DNA from 3 places in the Agromyces sp. CCNWLW203 genome. Region 1 is predicted to be linked to each of the others. Evidence: predicted binding sites of a transcription regulator. Region 1 holds the regulator's gene; each other region holds the start of a gene.
What was found. Region 1 encodes LexA, which represses DNA repair genes until DNA is damaged. Its sites were predicted from a motif close to TCGAACANNTGTTCGA; they were not measured.
Positions count from the first base shown of each region.

Region 2: a site for LexA is predicted at 2,573-2,588, ahead of VPH61_RS17170 (HNH endonuclease signature motif containing protein). Genes of this name have one in related genera too.
Region 3: a site for LexA is predicted at 2,144-2,159, ahead of VPH61_RS02970 (HNH endonuclease signature motif containing protein). Genes of this name have one in related genera too.

Region 1 covers NZ_JAZHYX010000004.1:30,590-36,136, reverse strand. The annotation lists gene metE (5-methyltetrahydropteroyltriglutamate--homocysteine S-methyltransferase) at 1-2,270, shown strand, start outside; gene VPH61_RS10465 (alpha/beta fold hydrolase) at 2,356-3,123, shown strand; gene lexA (transcriptional repressor LexA) at 3,160-3,837, opposite strand; gene VPH61_RS10455 (LysM peptidoglycan-binding domain-containing protein) at 4,104-4,514, shown strand; gene VPH61_RS10450 (histidinol-phosphate transaminase) at 4,558-5,547, shown strand, end outside.
Region 2 covers NZ_JAZHYX010000008.1:122,656-128,202, reverse strand. The annotation lists gene VPH61_RS17190 (FAD-binding oxidoreductase) at 1-197, opposite strand, end outside; gene VPH61_RS17185 (hypothetical protein) at 385-750, shown strand; gene VPH61_RS17180 (hypothetical protein) at 764-988, opposite strand; gene glsA (glutaminase A) at 1,223-2,449, opposite strand; gene VPH61_RS17170 (HNH endonuclease signature motif containing protein) at 2,664-4,253, shown strand; gene VPH61_RS17165 (hypothetical protein) at 4,416-5,024, opposite strand; gene VPH61_RS17160 (sensor histidine kinase) at 5,173-5,547, shown strand, end outside.
Region 3 covers NZ_JAZHYX010000001.1:648,076-653,622, forward strand. The annotation lists gene VPH61_RS02965 (response regulator transcription factor) at 1-516, shown strand, start outside; gene VPH61_RS02970 (HNH endonuclease signature motif containing protein) at 550-2,112, opposite strand; gene VPH61_RS02975 (hypothetical protein) at 2,224-2,865, opposite strand; gene rlmC (23S rRNA (uracil(747)-C(5))-methyltransferase RlmC) at 2,899-4,023, shown strand; gene VPH61_RS02985 (hypothetical protein) at 4,111-4,362, shown strand; gene proC (pyrroline-5-carboxylate reductase) at 4,445-5,296, opposite strand; gene VPH61_RS02995 (cation diffusion facilitator family transporter) at 5,377-5,547, shown strand, end outside.

The DNA.
Region 1 (5,547 bases):
CCGTCGAGGCGTTCTGGGCCGGCTCGATCACGGCCGACGACCTCGAAGGCGAGGCGGCGGCGCTGCGCGCTGCGACCCGCGAGCGCCTCGCGTCGCTCGGTCTCGCCCGCACCGGCTCGGCGATCCCCGAGACCTTCTCGTTCTACGACCAGGTGCTCGACACCGCGGTCGCCGTCGGTGCGGTGCCCGAGCGGTTCGCCGTCCTCGCCGATGGCGAGGGCCGCTTCGACCTCGCCGCGTACTTCACGATCGCCCGTGGAGTCGGTGACGACGCCCCGCTCGAGATGACGAAGTGGTTCGACTCGAACTACCACTACCTCGTGCCCGAGATCGGCCCCGACACCGTGTTCTCGCTGCACGCCGAGCGCATCCTCGCCGAGTTCGCCGAGTCGACGGCGGCCGGCTTCACGACGCGGCCCGTGATCGTCGGACCGGTGACCTTCCTCCTCCTCGCGAAGGCCGCCGACGGCGCCCCGGCCGGCTTCGCGCCGATCGATCGGCTCGCCGACCTCGTGCCCGTCTACGAGGCGCTGCTCGAGCAGCTCGCCGCGGCGGGCGCGGAATGGGTGCAGCTCGACGAGCCCGCGCTCGTGAGCGAGAGCATCGACGTCGACCGCGCCCGCGTGATCGAGTCGGTCGGCATCGCCTACGACGCCCTCGGCGCGCGCGACGCCCGTCCGGCGATCTTCGTCGCCGCGCCCTACGGCTCGCTCGACGACGCGCTGCCGGCCCTCGCCGCGACACCGGTGGAGGCGATCGGCCTCGATCTCGTGCGCGGCTCGCTTCCCGACGGCCTCGACCCCGTCACGGCCGAGTCGCTCGCCGCGAAAACCCTCGTGGCCGGCGTCATCGACGGCCACAACATCTGGCGCGGCGACCTCGCCGCCGCGTTCGACCGTGTCGTCGCCGTGCAGCACCTCTCGCCGGCCGTCTCGGTGTCGACCTCCACGTCGCTGCTGCACGTGCCGCACGACATCGCCGATGAAGACGAGCTCGACGCCCGCCTCATCTCCTGGCTCGCGTTCGCCGACCAGAAGGTGGGCCAGGTGGCCGTGCTCGGTCGCGGGCTCTCCGAAGGGCGCGACGCGATCGAGGGCGAGCTCGCCGCGGCATCCGCTGCCCTCGCCGACCGCGACGCCGCGCCCGGCGTGCGCGTGCCCTCGGTGCGCGACCGCCTCGCGGGGCTCGCCGAGGCGGACTTCGCCCGCGTGAACTACGACGAGCGCGTCGCAGCGCAGGAGTCGCTCGGACTGCCCGAGCTGCCGACCACCACGATCGGTTCGTTCCCGCAGACGGCCGAGATCCGCCGCGCCCGCGCCCGTCTCGTCAAGGGCGAGCTGCCCGCCGACGACTACGCGGCCCTCATGCGCGCCGAGATCGAGCGCGTCGTGCGCTTGCAGGAAGAGCTCGGCCTCGACGTGCTCGTGCACGGCGAGCCCGAGCGTAACGACATGGTGCAGTACTTCGCCGAGCTGCTCGACGGCTTCGCGGTGACGAAACACGGCTGGGTGCAGTCGTACGGCTCGCGCTGCACGCGGCCGTCGATCCTCTGGGGCGACGTCTCGCGGCCCGCGCCGATGACGGTCGAGTGGTCGAGCTACGCGCAGTCGCTCACCGAGCAACCGATGAAGGGCATGCTGACCGGTCCGGTCACGATCCTCGCGTGGTCGTTCGTGCGCGACGACCAGCCGCTCGGCGACACCGCACGGCAGGTCGCACTCGCGCTCCGCGACGAGATCACCGACCTCGAGACGGCGGGCATCCGCATCATCCAGGTCGACGAGCCCGCGCTGCGGGAGCTGCTGCCGCTGAAGCTCGCCGACCAGCCCGCGTACCTCGACTGGTCGGTCGGCTCCTTCCGCCTCGCGACGGGCGGGGCCGAGCCCGGCACGCAGGTTCACACGCACCTCTGCTACTCGGAGTTCGGCGTCGTCATCGACGCGATCAAGAACCTCGACGCCGACGTCACCTCGATCGAGGCGGCCCGCAGCCGCATGGAGGTCGTCGACGACCTCGAGACGAGCGGCTTCGACCACGGCATCGGCCCGGGCGTCTACGACATCCACTCGCCCCGAGTGCCCGGTGTCGCCGAGGTGCAGGCGCTGCTCGAGCGGGCCGCGGGCGCGATCCCGGCGAACCGACTCTGGGTCAACCCCGACTGCGGCCTGAAGACCCGCGGGTACGACGAGACCGTCGAGTCGCTGCGGCACATCGTCGAGGCGACCGTCGCGGTGCGGGCCGAGCGCGCCGCCCCGGTGCTCGCGGGCTAGCAGCAACCGAGCGGATGCCGCGGCTCGCGGCATCCGCTCGGCTCATGCCGGGGTGATGTACAGGCGCGGCGCGTACGGTCGACGCATGCAACTCGCGGTCCACGAATCCGGCGGGGGTGCGCGCACCGCGATCCTCATCCACGGCATCATGTCGGACTCGCGCGCCTGGCATCGCGTCACCGCCGAGCTCGAGGCCCAGGGATTCCGCGTGCTCGCCGTCGACCTCGCCGGCCACGGCCGCAGCCCGCGAGCGCTGCGCTATTCGCCGGCGGCCTGGGCGAGTGACGTCGTCGAGACGCTCGAGCCCCTGCTCGACGGGCCGCCCGACGTCGTCATGGGGCATTCGCTCGGCGGCCTCGTCGCGAGTCTCGTGGCCGACCGGCTCGCTCCGCGGGCCGCGATCTACATCGACCCCGCGTTCTCGTTCCCGAAGGGCGTGAAGGGCTGGGCGTTCAAGGCGTTCTTCGCCATCGCGCCGCGGCCCAGGCGATCGGCACTCGTGCGCATGAACCCGAAGTGGAGCGCCGCCGACGTCGATATCGAACTCGCGACGCTGCGCGACTGGGACAAACGCACGATCCTCGGCTTCACCGACACCCGGCCGCTCGTGCCGCCCGCCCGGCTCGTAGCGCCGACGCTCGTCGTGCTCGCCGAGAAGAGCCTGCTCATCACGGCGAAGGTCGCGCGTCAGCTGCGGCACCAGGGCATGACCGTCGAAACGGTGCAGGGCACCGGGCACACGGTCTTCCGCGACGACCACGCCGGATTCATGGATGCGGTGCTCGGGTGGCTCCGCGACCTCTCGCCGGCGACGCCGGAACCCGTGCCGGTCGGGGCGCGTTCCGCCGCGTAGCGGGAGGCATCCGCTCGCCGCGCTGGGGCGTGGGAGTCAGACCGCGCGCAGCACCGCGACGATCTTGCCGAGCACCTCGGCGTGGTCGCCCACGATCGGCTCGAACGCGCTGTTGCGGGGAAGCAGCCAGGTGTGGCCGTCGCGCTGGCGGAAGACCTTGACGGTGGCCTCGCCGTCGAGCATCGCCGCGACGATCTCGCCGTTCTCGGCGGTGCGCTGCGATCGCACGACGACCCAGTCGCCGTCGCAGATCGCGGCGTCGATCATGGAGTCGCCGGAGACCTTCAGCATGAACAGCTCGCCCTTGCCGACCAGCTGGCGGGGGAGCGGGAAGACCTCGTCGATCTGCTGCTCGGCCGTGATCGGCACACCTGCCGCGATGCGCCCGACGAGGGGAACCATCGCCGCGTCGCCGACCGGCGTGGGATCGGATTGGGTTGTCGGTCGGTCGGTCACGCCCGGCAGTTCGATGAGCACTTCGAGCGCACGCGGGCGGTTGGGATCGCGCCGCAGGTAACCGGCCAGCTCGAGTTGATTGAGCTGGTGGGTCACGCTCGAGAGCGAGGAGAGCCCGACGGCGTCGCCGATCTCGCGCATGCTCGGCGGGTAGCCGCGGCTCGAGACCGAGCGCTGGATCATCTCGAGGATGGCGATCTGCTTCGCGCTCAGACTCTTGCGGCGGCGGGGCCTGCCTGCTGCCTGCACGTCGTCGATGTCGGTGCTCAACGTCTCCGCCCCTCGTAGCGGCCGTGAGGCCGGATGTCGGTGGTGTCTGGTCGACTGTCTTCCAGACATTCGAAACTGTATCCGTCTCGCGTGCGTGCGGCAAACATCTGTTCGAGTGTGTCGGAGATCCGCTTCCGCGGGTTTCCGGAGTTCGATGCTTGCAATGTTCGAAATTCGAATGTATGTTCGGAACAGAGTTTCGCATCCGGTCCTCCCGGCCGAGGGCCGGATGCGACTCCTACAGGAGGTGTGACATGAGCGCAGTGATCGCAACGACCGGCTTCCAGCCCTCGCGGGCTCTTCCGCGCGGCTTCGACCAGACGCAGCAGGCGCAGGCCCCGGCACAGACCACAGTGGTGCGCACCCGTCTTCGCCTGACGCGGCGCGGTCGCGTCGTCTTCACCGGCCTCGCGGCGCTTCCGCTCGTGATCTGGGCGTTCGTGCTCGTGCTCGGCTCAGGTGCCGCCGCGGCCGACGTCGACTCCGCAGGCGCAACCTTCGAATACGTCACCGTCGGCGAGGGTGACTCGCTGTGGGGCATAGCCGAGACGCTCGACCCGAGCGGCGATGTGCGCGAGGTCATCGCCGAGATCGTTCGACTGAACGGCCTCGACGACGCGGTCGTCGAGCCCGGGCAGCGACTCGCACTGCCGCTCGCTCCGTGACTCACCGCTGAAACACGCCCGCGGGCCTCGTTAGGCTTGACGGGTGACGAGTCTCGAAGACCTCCCCATCCGCGACGATCTCCGCGGTCGCACTCCGTACGGAGCGCCGCAGCAGGCCGTGCCGGTCGCGCTCAACGTCAACGAGAACACGCATCCCATTCCCGAGGCCGTGGCGCACGACATCGTCGCCCGCGTGGCCGCGGCCATCATGACGCTCAATCGCTACCCCGACCGCGAGTTCACCGCGCTGCGTCGCTCCCTCGCCGACTACCTCGGCCACGGCCTCGACCCCGATCAGATCTGGGCCGCGAACGGCTCCAACGAGGTGCTGCAGCACATCATGCAGGCCTACGGCGGGCCGGGACGATCGGTGCTGGGTTTCGCGCCGACCTACTCCATGTACGGACTGCTCGCCTCGGGCACCGGCACCGAGTGGATCACGGCCGGCCGTGACGACGATTTCGAACTCAGCCCCGAGACCGCTGTCGCCGCGGTGCGCGAGCACGACCCCGACATCGTGCTGCTCTGCGCCCCGAACAACCCGACCGGCACGCCGCTCTCGATCGAGACGATCGAGGCGGTGTCCGACGCCGCTCGCGGCATCGTCGTCGTCGACGAGGCGTACTTCGAATTCGCCGACCCGGGCACCCCGAGCGCGCTCACGCTGCTCGAGGGTCGGCCGCGACTCCTCGTCTCGCGCACGATGAGCAAGGCCTTCGCGTTCGCCGGCGCCCGCGTCGGCTATCTCGCGGCCGACCCCGCTGCGATCGACGCGCTCCGACTCGTGCGTTTGCCGTACCACCTGTCGGCGCTGACGCAGGCGGCGGCGCTCGGTGCGCTCGCCCACTCCGGCGAGATGCTCGCGATGGTCGACGAGATCCGCGGGCAGCGCGAGCGCATTTCGGACGAGCTGGCCCGGCTCGGTTTCACTCCCTATTGCAGCGGCTCGAACTTCGTGCTCTTCGGCGGCGTCGACGACCCGCACGCCGTGTTCGAACAACTGCTCGCACGCGGCATCCTGATCAGGGAGATC
Region 2 (5,547 bases), on a different contig from region 1:
GTGCGGCGAGCGAAGAGGAGCGCCGCACCGATGTCGTCGGCGCCGGCGCAGCGCGCGATCACGGCGGGGCGACGATCGATCGAGCCGTTCCAGACCTTGCGGTGCTCGTCGAAGCCGGCGTCTTCGGGCCGCACGAGCTCGCCAGCGAACCCGGACTCCAGTTCGCTGAACGCGGCTGCATCGACCGCCACGGTCATGCCGTCAAGGTACTCCTCGGGTCTCGTGGCCGCCAGCGAGATTCGAGACGGCCATGCACCGCATCGGGTGCACGCCGCGGGGCGTGTCCGGAACCTCGGCTGACGCCACGCGGCATCCGCTCGTGGTCGCGATATCGTCGTCTGGCCGGCCGCCAGGCCTGACCGCCATCAGAAGGAGCCCGACGCCATGCCCGAACTCATCCTCGCCGGCAACGAACAGCAGACCGTGCCCGTCGTGATCTCGATCGCGCAGGGCCTCGGCTACGAGGCCACCCAGCCGTCGCAGGGCAGCATCAAGCTCGAGCGCGGCAACCTGTCGAAGACCCTGCTGCTCGGAGCGATGGCGGGCAAGAACTTTCACATCTCGTTCACGTTCGACATCGGCGTCGACCAGCACGGCAACACGTGGCTCCGCTTCGACCAGGATGGCGCCCTCGGCGCCGTCAAGGGCGGTGCGATCGGCTACGCGAAGAGCAAGAACGCGTACGCCGACTTCATCAACGCGATGCGCTCCGAGACGACGCGGCGCGGGCTGCTGCTCGGCGAGCGATAGGGCGCAGTCCGGACTACTCCTCGACGCCCGGGTCGCCGCCGTCGAGACCGCCGTCGGTGGACTCGCTGAGCGGCGCCGCCTCGCCGTCGGGCGTCTGCGTCGGATCCTTCGTCTCGCCGTCGTCCTTGCGCGGCTCCTCCGCGCCGGTCTCGTCGGCGCGGAGCTCATCGTCGGGTCGTCGGGGGCCGGTCGCCTTCGTCGGCTCGTAGGGCTGGCCGGAAACGGTCGAGTCGGTCATCGCTCGCTCCTTCGCGCATCAGTGCCGGCGAGGTCTCGTCGGGTCGCTCGGCCATGCCAGCCTCTCGCGATCGGCCGCGGGCGCGGAAGGGGTTGACACCCGACGTGCGGCGTCGATCGGGTACCGCCGGTGCGTGCCCGTGTTCAGCCCGGGCGGCATGCGGCCGCCATGCAGCATCCGCTTGCTCACTCGTGGTGCAGCCGCCGCGCGGCATCCGCTCGGTTGTTCGACCGCTCACTCGTCGTGCAGCCGCAGCACGCCCTCCGGATCGCGCACGACGACGCGGGCGCGCCCGTCGGGCCCGGCTCCCACGAGCGCGGGCGCCGCGGCGAACACGCGCTTCGAGCCCTCGCCGACTCGGGTCACCTCGGAGAAGTCGAGCACGAGGCATCCGTCACCGCCGACGAAGGGGGAGAGACGCGTGAGCACCTCCTCGGCGCCGGCGAAGAAGATCTCGCCCCGCAGCCTCGCGACGGTGTCGTCGCCCTCGCGTTCGAGCGAGGCGATCGGCGACAGCGGCGCCCCGTGGTGCTGCAGCATGTGCAGGCCGTGCCGCTCCGAGAGCAGCTCGAGGGTGGCCACCCCGCGGGTGCTGTTGCCGCGCGCGTCGAGGCGCGGGCTGAAGGTGCCGATGCCGAACTGGCCGGGCTGCACCGCCGCGATGCCGCCGCCGACGCCACTCTTCGCCGGCAGGCCGACGCGCACGAGCCAGTCGCCCGACGCGTCGTACATGCCGCAGCTCGTCATGACGGCCATGGTCCAGCGTGCGGCGTCTTCACTGATGACGCGGTCGTCGGTCACGGGGTTCACGCCGCCCGTCGCAAGCGTCGCCGCCATGATCGCGAGGTCGCGCGCGTTGACGGTCAGCGAGCACTGGCGGAAGTACGCGGTCGTCGCGACATCCGCCGTCGAAGCGAGCGTGCCGGCCGAGCGGGTCAGGTAGGCGAGCGCGCGATTGCGATCGCCGGTGGATGCCTCGGACGAGAACACGTCGTCGTCGACCGCGAGGTCGCGGCCCGCGAACTTGCCGAGGCCGGCCTGCACGAGGGCGAACTTCTCGTCGGCCGTGTCGCCCGGCATGAGCGAGGTCGTCACGATGGCGCCCGCATTGATCATCGGGTTCAGCGGGCGACCGGATGCCGCCTCCAGACTGATCGCGTTGAACGGCTCGCCGCTCGGTTCGAGGCCGACATGGCGGGTCACCTCGACGAGGCCGAGGGCATCGACCGCGAGCGCGAAGACGAAGGGCTTGGACACCGACTGGATCGTGAACTCGGCGTCGCAGTCGCCCGCCTCGTGCACGACGCCGTGGGTGCTCGCGAGTGCGGCGCCGAGCTGGTCGGGGTCGACGGTCGCGAGCTCGGGAATGTAGCTCGCGACCTCGCCGTCGTCGCGTGGGCGCACGTCATGGAGCACGGATTCGAGCATGCGTCGAACGGGATCCCGGAGTTCCGCGGCCATGGGGTCAGCCTAGGGGTGGGGTGGTTCTGCCGCCGTGAACGTTGGCGGATTCATGTGCAGAGTCTCGGCCGTGCCCTCCCTGATGTCCGTGTGATGAGCCCACTCGAGATGCCATCGTGTAGATCGTATCTTTGTTCGAATCTATGGTGTTATCGGCTTCTCCACAATCGAATCTTTCTCTTCCCTTGCCGTCCTCCACATGGGAGAATGAAGCATGAACGATTCGCCCAGAGCACTCCAGTCGCTGGAGGGTCTGTATGCGAATCTGACGGAGGCGTGGTCGGGCGCCCTCATGGCCGAATCGCGCGAGGTCGGCTCCGATGTCCGGGTCATGAGCGACGACGGTCTGGTGCGCGCGACCGAGGCGCTCGCGCGGCTGCAGCGCAGTGTGCAGGTGCTGCAGGCACGATGCGCCGCCGAACTGGCAGGGCGGTCGCGAACGGGCGACGAGTCCGACGTGGCGAAGAAGCACGGGTTCGCCACGGCCGAGCGGCTGATCGTCCAGGCGACCGGCGGTCGGTATGCGGATGCCGCGCGGCTCGTCTCCATCGGCGAGGCCACCTCCGGGCGGCGATCGTTCACGGGCGAGGTGCTACCGGCCCGCCATCCTCATCTGGCGACGGCGTTCGAGTCGGGCGCGGTGAGCATCGATGCCGCCGATCTGATCCGTCGATTCCTCGACCGCGTCGCCATTCGTGCCGATCGCGACGACCTCGGTGATGCAGAGGTACTCCTCGTCGAGCGGGCGCCCGTCGTCGGCGTCGAAGGCACGCAGCGTCTCATCCGGCAGCTCGAGGCGCATCTCGATCCCGACGGGGTGAAGCCGCGCGAAGACGAACTGCGCAGCGCCCGGTCGCTGAAGATCTGGCAAGACGCTGCCGGCATGATCAACCTCCGCGGCGCATTCGACCCGGCGAGCGGTGCTCCGATCAAGCTGGCGATCGAGACGCTCGTCGGCGCCGAGCTGCACGCCGCGCGCGACGCTCGCTCCGGGTTCGGCGCGAAGGCTTCCGGCGCCGCCGGCTCCGATGCAGCCGCCGCGGACGCGACGACCGGTCAGGCAGCTGATGCAGGGTCGGTCGGCGCTGGGCCGGATGGTGCTGGGTCGGCCGACGCATCCCGAGGCGACGGCGTGCTCGCCGAAGACCGCTCGATCGCGCAGATGAATGCCGATGCGCTCGCCGACATCGCGTGGCTGTCGCTGTCGAGCGCTGACGCCCCTCCGGCGCTGAGAGCGGTGACGGTCATCGCGCGCGTCGACGGTGACGACCTCGCGTCCGGCACGGGGCACGCGACGATCGACGGCGTCGAGCACCCGGTCTCCACCGAGACGGTGCGCGAGTGGGCGATGTCCGCTGGAATCTCGCCGCTCTACCTCGCCGAAGGCTCCGAGCGAGTGCAGCTCGGGCGATCGCGTCGACTCTTCAGCTCTGCTCAGAAGGCGGTGCTCGTCGCTCGCGACGGTGGCTGCGCCTGGCCCGGGTGCCAGCGGCCTCCCTCGCACACGCAAGCGCACCACATCCGCTGGTGGAAGCGAGATGAGGGCCCGACCGACCTCGAGAACGGCATCATGCTGTGCGCCCACCATCATCATCGGGTGCATGACGACGGGTGGAAGATCGAAATCAGAGACGATCGCAGCTGGTTCATCCCACCCGTGCATCCGGACCCCCATCAGGTTCCCCGGGCGGGCAACACGGCGCCCGAGCACCTGGCGCGCGAACATCTGGCGGCGGGCCGTCGCGCCCGCCGTGCAGGGCGAAGGGTGAGCATCCCCGCTGCGAGCGCCGCGCCTGCGGCGTGAGTGCGTTGGCGTGAGCGCCTTGGGGAGTTGGCGAGCAGCCCGAGCCCGAGCCCGAGCCCGAGCTCGAGCGCGAGCTACGCGCCGAGCGCGGCCGTGCCGTGGCCGGGCATCGGCGTCGAGGCCGACGGCGGGATGACGTCGACCTCGAGCAGCCCGCACCGCTCAGCGCGAGAGCGAGACGCCGAGGCTGGCGAGCACGCCGAACACGACGCCCCAGAGCACGATCGAGATGATCTGCCAGAAGATGACGGCGTTGCGATTCGCACCGAACGAGACCATCGCGGCCGAGGTGATCTGGCTCGGCAGGAAGGTCTGGCCGATGATGCTGACACCCGCGACGCCGTACTTGTCGAACATACGACGCAGCCTCTCGCGGCGCGGCGACTCGGCGGGCTCGGCGAACTCGGCGGGCTCGGCAGGCCGGGCAGGCCGGGCGGGCGCAGCGCCGACGGCCGCTCCGGATCCGGTCCCGCCGGTTCCGGCCGCAGCCCCGACGGCGACCGGCTCGCTCCGCGCCGCCGTGCCGCGCGCCGTCTTGCCGGAGACGACCTTGCCGCGCACCCCGTGCGCCGTCATCACGAAGATGAGCATCGAGATGACGTTGCCGATCACGGCGACGCCGATCGCGACCGGGGTCGGCAGCCCGATCAGCACTCCGACGACCGAGCCGAAGTACGACTCCACGAACGGGATCGCCGAGATCAGCATCACCCCGAACCATTGGAGGAACGAGGGGAGGGAAGTGGTGAAGTCCTGCAGGGCGTCGATCACGACGAGTCCTTTCGTAGGGAGAGCGGAGGAGCTGTTGGTTCAATCCTTCGCCGCCGGGCCCGATGGCGGCAGTGCCGCGGTGTCAGGTGAACCCGTGGGATTCCGCACGCCGGGGCATGACAAATGTCACTGGCCTAGGCTCGAATCCATGCCTGCCGAACCCGCCCGCAGTGTGCAGACCACCTGGCTGTACACGCTCGGGTCGATCGTCTTCTTCTTCGGGTTCCTCGACCTGATCGTCACGTTGTCGATGCTCGAGGCGTTCATGCGCACGGATGACACGGTGACGGCCGTGCTCGTCGTCCTGCTGCTCATCGCGTCGGCGACGCAGCTGCGCTACTGCTGGTTCCTGCGCGTCGGTCGAAGCGGCGGCCTGCCGAACCCGTGGTGGACGGCGGCACTCCTCGCCCCGGCCGTGATCGTCTGGGTGGTCGGGCTCTTCTCGCAGGCGGATGCGCTCGTGGCCGCGGTGCCGCTCTGGGCTGCGGCGTCGCTCGTCGCCTGCCTGCTGCCGAAGCCGCAG
Region 3 (5,547 bases), on a different contig from region 1:
TGGTCGAAGGTGCCGATCCTCGTGCTCTCGGGTCGCACCGACTCCGCCGAGAAGGTCGACGCCCTCGATGCCGGCGCCGACGACTACGTGACGAAGCCCTTCGCGATGGACGAGCTGCTCGCCCGCATCCGAGCCCGCGCCCGGTCGACGAGCGGCGACGCGGATGCCTCGGCGTACGCGATCGGCGCCCTCACGGTCGACCTGGCCGCGAAGACCATCAGGTCGACGGATGCCTCGGGGCACGCGACATCCGTACGCCTGACGCCGACGGAGTGGCGCCTGCTCGAGTTGTTCCTCAAGAACCCGGGAAAGCTGCTCACCCGGCAGATGCTGCTGAGCGAGGTGTGGGGGCCGTTCCACGCGAACGATGCCGGATACCTGCGTCTCTACGTCGCCCAGTTGCGGCGCAAGCTCGAGCCGACGCCGTCGGAGCCGCGGTTCTTCCTCACCGAGCCCGGCATGGGCTACCGCTTCGAGCCGGGTGCCGCCGAGGCCGCATCACCGCCGGTCGAGTAGCCACGAAGGAGCGTCTCGAGACCCGGCTCGGGTTCAGGCAGCCGACACCCGCGCGACGGATGCGGCCGCCACGGCAGCTCTCGGCATCGTCGGCAGTCGTCGATTGCCGGGGCGCGGTCGCTGCTGCGGGTCGAGATGCACCGGTGGCGTGAACCACGTCTGCGCATCGCGCACCGTGATGATCCACCCGTCGTCATGTACTCGGTGATGATGATGCGAACACAGCATGATGCCGTTGCCGAGGTCAGTGCGGCCGCGATGCCGCTTCCACCACCGGATGTGATGCGCCTGCGTATGCGATGGCGGACGGTTGCATGACGGCCAGGCGCAACCGCCGTCTCGCTCGACGAGGGCGAGCTTCTGCGCAGGCGTGAAGAGCCGGGCGGCTCGGCCGAGTTCGAGCGGCTCGGAACGGTGACCGAGCAGCAGCGGGCTGATGCCGGCCGACATCGCCAGCTCTCGCACCGTTGCGACCGAGATGGGCTGGTCGATGCCGTCGATCGTGCCGTGCCCGCGACCGTCGGCCAGCGCCCCTGCGTCGATGCGCGCGACCACCGTCGTCTGTCTGAGCGCCGCGGGCGCCTGCTTCGCCCCGAGCGAGAGGCGAGCAATGTCGGCGAGCGCGTCGGCGTTCATCTGCGCGATCGTGCGCTGCTCGTCGAAGATCGCATCGGGCCCGCCGATCGTGCCGGACTCGTCGATCGCATCGAGCACGCCGGCGCGCGCGGGCACACCGCCCGCGGAATTCGCGCCACCGGCGCCGACGCCGATGCCGACGCCGTCAGCATCGCACTCGCTTTCGGCCACCGCGCCGAAGCCGCGCTTCGCGTCGCGTGCCCGGTGCAGCTCGGCACCGACGAGCGCCTCGACGGCCAGCTTGATCGGAGCGCCGTTCACCGGGTCGAACGCGCCCTGCAGCTGGATCATGCCGGCGCGGTCCTCCCAGATGCGCAGCCCGCGCTGCGAACGCAGCTCGTCTTCGCGGGGCTTGACACCGTCGGGATCGAGTCGCGCCTGCAGTTGCTTGATCAGCCGCGTGAGCCCGTCGACCCCGACGGTCGGCGCACGTTCGACCAGCAGCAGTTCGGCCTCGTCCACCTGCTGCCGATCGGCACGGGGGGCCACCCCGTCGAGGAATCGGCGGATCGTCTCGGCTGCATCGACGCACAGCGAGCCGGACTCGAGGCCGGCGGCCAGATGCGGGTGCCGCGGTGGCAGCGCCTGACCGGTGAACGACGCCCGCGGAGCGGTCGCCTCGCCCACCGCCACGAGCTTGGCGGCGTCGCTGAACCGGCCGCCGGTGGCTGACGCGATGAGCCGCTCTGCCGAGGAGAACCCGTGCCTGCGAGCAACATCATCTTCACCGCCCGAGCGCGAACGACTCGCGAGCTCGGCAGCGCACTTCGCCTGGAGCGACTGCACGCGACGCGCCAACTCGGCGAGCGACTCGGTCACGCGAACCAGCCCATCGCCGCTCATGGCCGCCACATCGGCAATCGAATCGGTCGATGGTCGAAGCAGCGCGCCCGCCCAGATCTCATCGGCGAGATCGCACGCGACTCTCAGGTCTGAGAGTGCTGCGCTGGCTTCGGGCATGGCTTCATTCTAGCGAAAATCGGCGCTGGAATCGAACAAATGTTCGAATGAATCGGCGAATGATCGGCGACGCGTGAGGCAGGCAAGGCAGGCAGCACGAACCCAGTCGAGCTAGTCGAGACGTTCGAGCCGTTCGAGCCGTTCGAGCCACCCCGCAGCCGTGGCACCGTCGAACGGCGCCTCGCGCCCGCGCACCGCTCCCAGCACGGCGTCGGCATCGGCTCGAACGCGCGCCACCAACTCGGGCGGGTATCCGAACTCCATCGCGTGCTGGGCGAACTCGTCCTCGTCGTCGATGAATGCCGGCGACCCGGCGCGCTCCACGATGTCGAGATCGAGGTCGACGTAGGAGACCGTCCAGCCCGGCGACCCGGGCGGCCCCGGCGCCACGGCCGAACCCGGCAACCCCGGCGCACCCGGCAACCCCGGCGACCCCGCTACCCCCGCGGCATCCGCTCGCCACTCGGGAACCGTCGCGAGGTCGACGTAGGTGCCGAGCCCCCGCGGATGCTCCGCGTTGAAGCCGGCCGCCCAGCCCGCGCGCGGGAAGAGCGACACCGAGTCCCACGTCGCGGTGAAGGCATGGCCAGGCCGGGCGAACCGGGTGCCGGCCGGGAATCCGACCCAGTCGCCGTGCTCATCGGCACCGAGCCAGCGGCCGTCGAACTCCCAGTGCGGCTGCCCGAGCCACTTCGTCGCGCGAACCCGCACGAGATCTCCGGGGGCACGGGGGCGGTCGTCGGCGGCGCTCACCCGACCACCGTATCCGCGCCTACGCTGGAACCCGTGGACTGCTCCTACTTCGACGCCGGGCGTTGCACCTCGTGCTCGCTCATGGGGCAGCCCTACGAGCGGCAGCTCGCCGACAAGCAGCGGCACGCCGAAGACCTCCTGCGCGCGCACACGGGCCTCGACTGGCTGGCCCCGATCGGCAGCCGCGAAGGCGGCTACCGCAACAAGGCGAAGATGGTGATCGGCGGCACGACGGCGGCCCCGACGATCGGCATCCTCGACGCCGACGGCCACGGCATCGACCTCGAGGCGTGCGGCATCTGCTCCCCCGGCCACCGGGCGGCGTTCCCGGTGATCGCGGCGTTCATCACGCGCGCCGGTCTCACGCCCTACGACGTGCCGAGCCGCACGGGCGAGCTCAAGCACCTGATCCTCACCGAGTCGCCCGACGGCGAGCTCATGATCCGCTTCGTGGTGCGTTCGACCGAGCCGGTCGGGCGCATCCGCAAGCACCTGCCGTGGCTCCTCGCCGAGCTGCCGAATGCGCGCGTCGTCACCGCGAACGTGCTTCCCGAGCACAAGGCCGTGCTCGAGGGCGAGCACGAGATCGTCTTCACCGAGGCCTCCACGCTGCCGATGCGCCTCGGCGACGTGACGATGCACCTGCGCCCGCAGAGCTTCTTCCAGACCAACACCGAGATCGCCGAGGCGCTCTACGTCGAGGCGCGCGACTGGGTGCGGGCGCTCGCGCCCGATTCGGCATGGGATCTCTACTCGGGCGTCGGCGGCTTCGCCCTCCACATCGCGGATGCCGCGGCATCCGTCACCGGCATCGAGACGAGCGTCGAGGCCGTCGCGAGCGCCGAGCTGAGCCGAACGGATGCCGCGCTCTCGCGCGTGCGGTTCGAGGCCGGCGACGCCACCGCCTTCGCCCTGGGAGCAGACACGGCGCCCGATCTCGTGATCGTGAACCCGCCCCGTCGGGGCATCGGCCGTGAGCTGAGCGGATGGCTCGAGGCATCCGCTGTTCGTCACGTGCTGTACTCGAGCTGCAACGCGGCCTCGCTCGCGCGCGACCTCGAGGCGATGCCGTCGCTGCGGCCGGTGCGCGGCCGCGTGTTCGACATGTTCCCGCAGACGACGCACTTCGAGGTCATGGTGCTGCTCGAACGGGTCTGAAGCGGGGTCTGAGTCGGGAAAACCGGCCCGGTTCAGGCATTTCCGTGCGCGTGGGCTATACTGGCAGGTCACGCCGAAGGAGGCGACATGAAGAGGATCCCTACATTCCTCGCGACGATGGTCGTCGCGACCTGGCTGTTCATGATCGGCTTCGCCGCCGGTTTCGAGAGTGAACTCGCCGCCCACCCGACGCTCACCCGTGAGCACCCCGACGCATTGGTCGCCGGTCTCACGATGGGCGCCAGCGCCGTCGGCGCGATGCTGGTGATCGTCGCCAGCGTGCGCGTCGCGAAGATGCTCGTCAGGGCTCGCTCTGGCAAGGCGCACGCCGCGCTGTAGCGCCGGTGGCCTGGGCGCCGTCTCGAGCTCCGAAGCGCGTTCCGAGACGGCGCCCTGCACTCCGCCGCTCGAACGTGCCTGCTCAGGCGCCCGCTGCGAGCTCGCGCGCGCGGGCGAGCGCGGCATCGGTGGCGCGGTCGAAGATCTGCTTGAACCCGGCCTCCTCGAGCACGGCGACGGCGCGCTCGGTCGTGCCCTTCGGGCTCGTCACTCGTCGGCGCAGCTCAGCGGGGCCGTCGTCTGAGGCGGCGAGCAGCTCGCTCGCACCGCGGAACGTTCCCTCGACCATCACGGATGCCTGCTCGGGCGTGAAGCCCTTGTCGACCGCAGCAGCCGTGAGCTGTTCGATCAGGTAGAAGACGTAGGCCGGGCCGGATCCCGAGATCGTCGAGAGCGCGTCGATCTGCGCCTCGGGCACGACGAGCACTTCGCCGACGGTTTCGAACAGGGCCACGGCGAGCGCGAGATCGTCATCGCTCGACCGGGTGCCTGCCGCGACGCCCGTGACCGCCCGCCCGACGACGGCCGGGGTGTTCGGCATCGACCGGATCACCGAGACCGACTCGGGCAGCAGCGACTCGAACGTCGCGACGGTGACGCCGGCCGCGACGCTCACGACGATCGCACCGGGCTCGAGGGCGTCGGCGATCTCCTCGAGCAGGGCGGGCACCATCGCTGGCTTCACGGCGACGACCACGAGCTTCGCACCCGCGACGGCCGTGCGGTTGGCCGCGGCATCCGTCTCGGTGGCGTATGCGACGACGCCGGGAAGCCCGGCGAGTTCCGTCGCCTTCTCCTCGCTGCGATTCGTCGCACGGATGCCGCCATCGACCTCGATGCCCGGCTGCAACAGGCCGGTCAGGATGGCGCGGGCCATCGAGCCCGCCCCCAGGAACGCGATCGCGGGCAGTCGGACGGGGGCCTCGGCACTCATGCGACCATCCTAGATTCGAGGCCCGATCCTGTGGCCGGGCGACGCAGACTCAGCCGATCATCCGCCTTTAGGATTGCTCCATGAGCGCATCGGGCGGCACCAAGGCAATCATCGCGGCGTTCCTCGCCAACACGGGCATCGCCCTGACGAAGTTCATCGCGTGGTTCTTCTCCGGCTCGGCCTCGATGCTCGCCGAGGCCGTGCACTCGGTCGCCGACGCGGGAAACCAGCTGCTGCTGATCCTCGGCGGC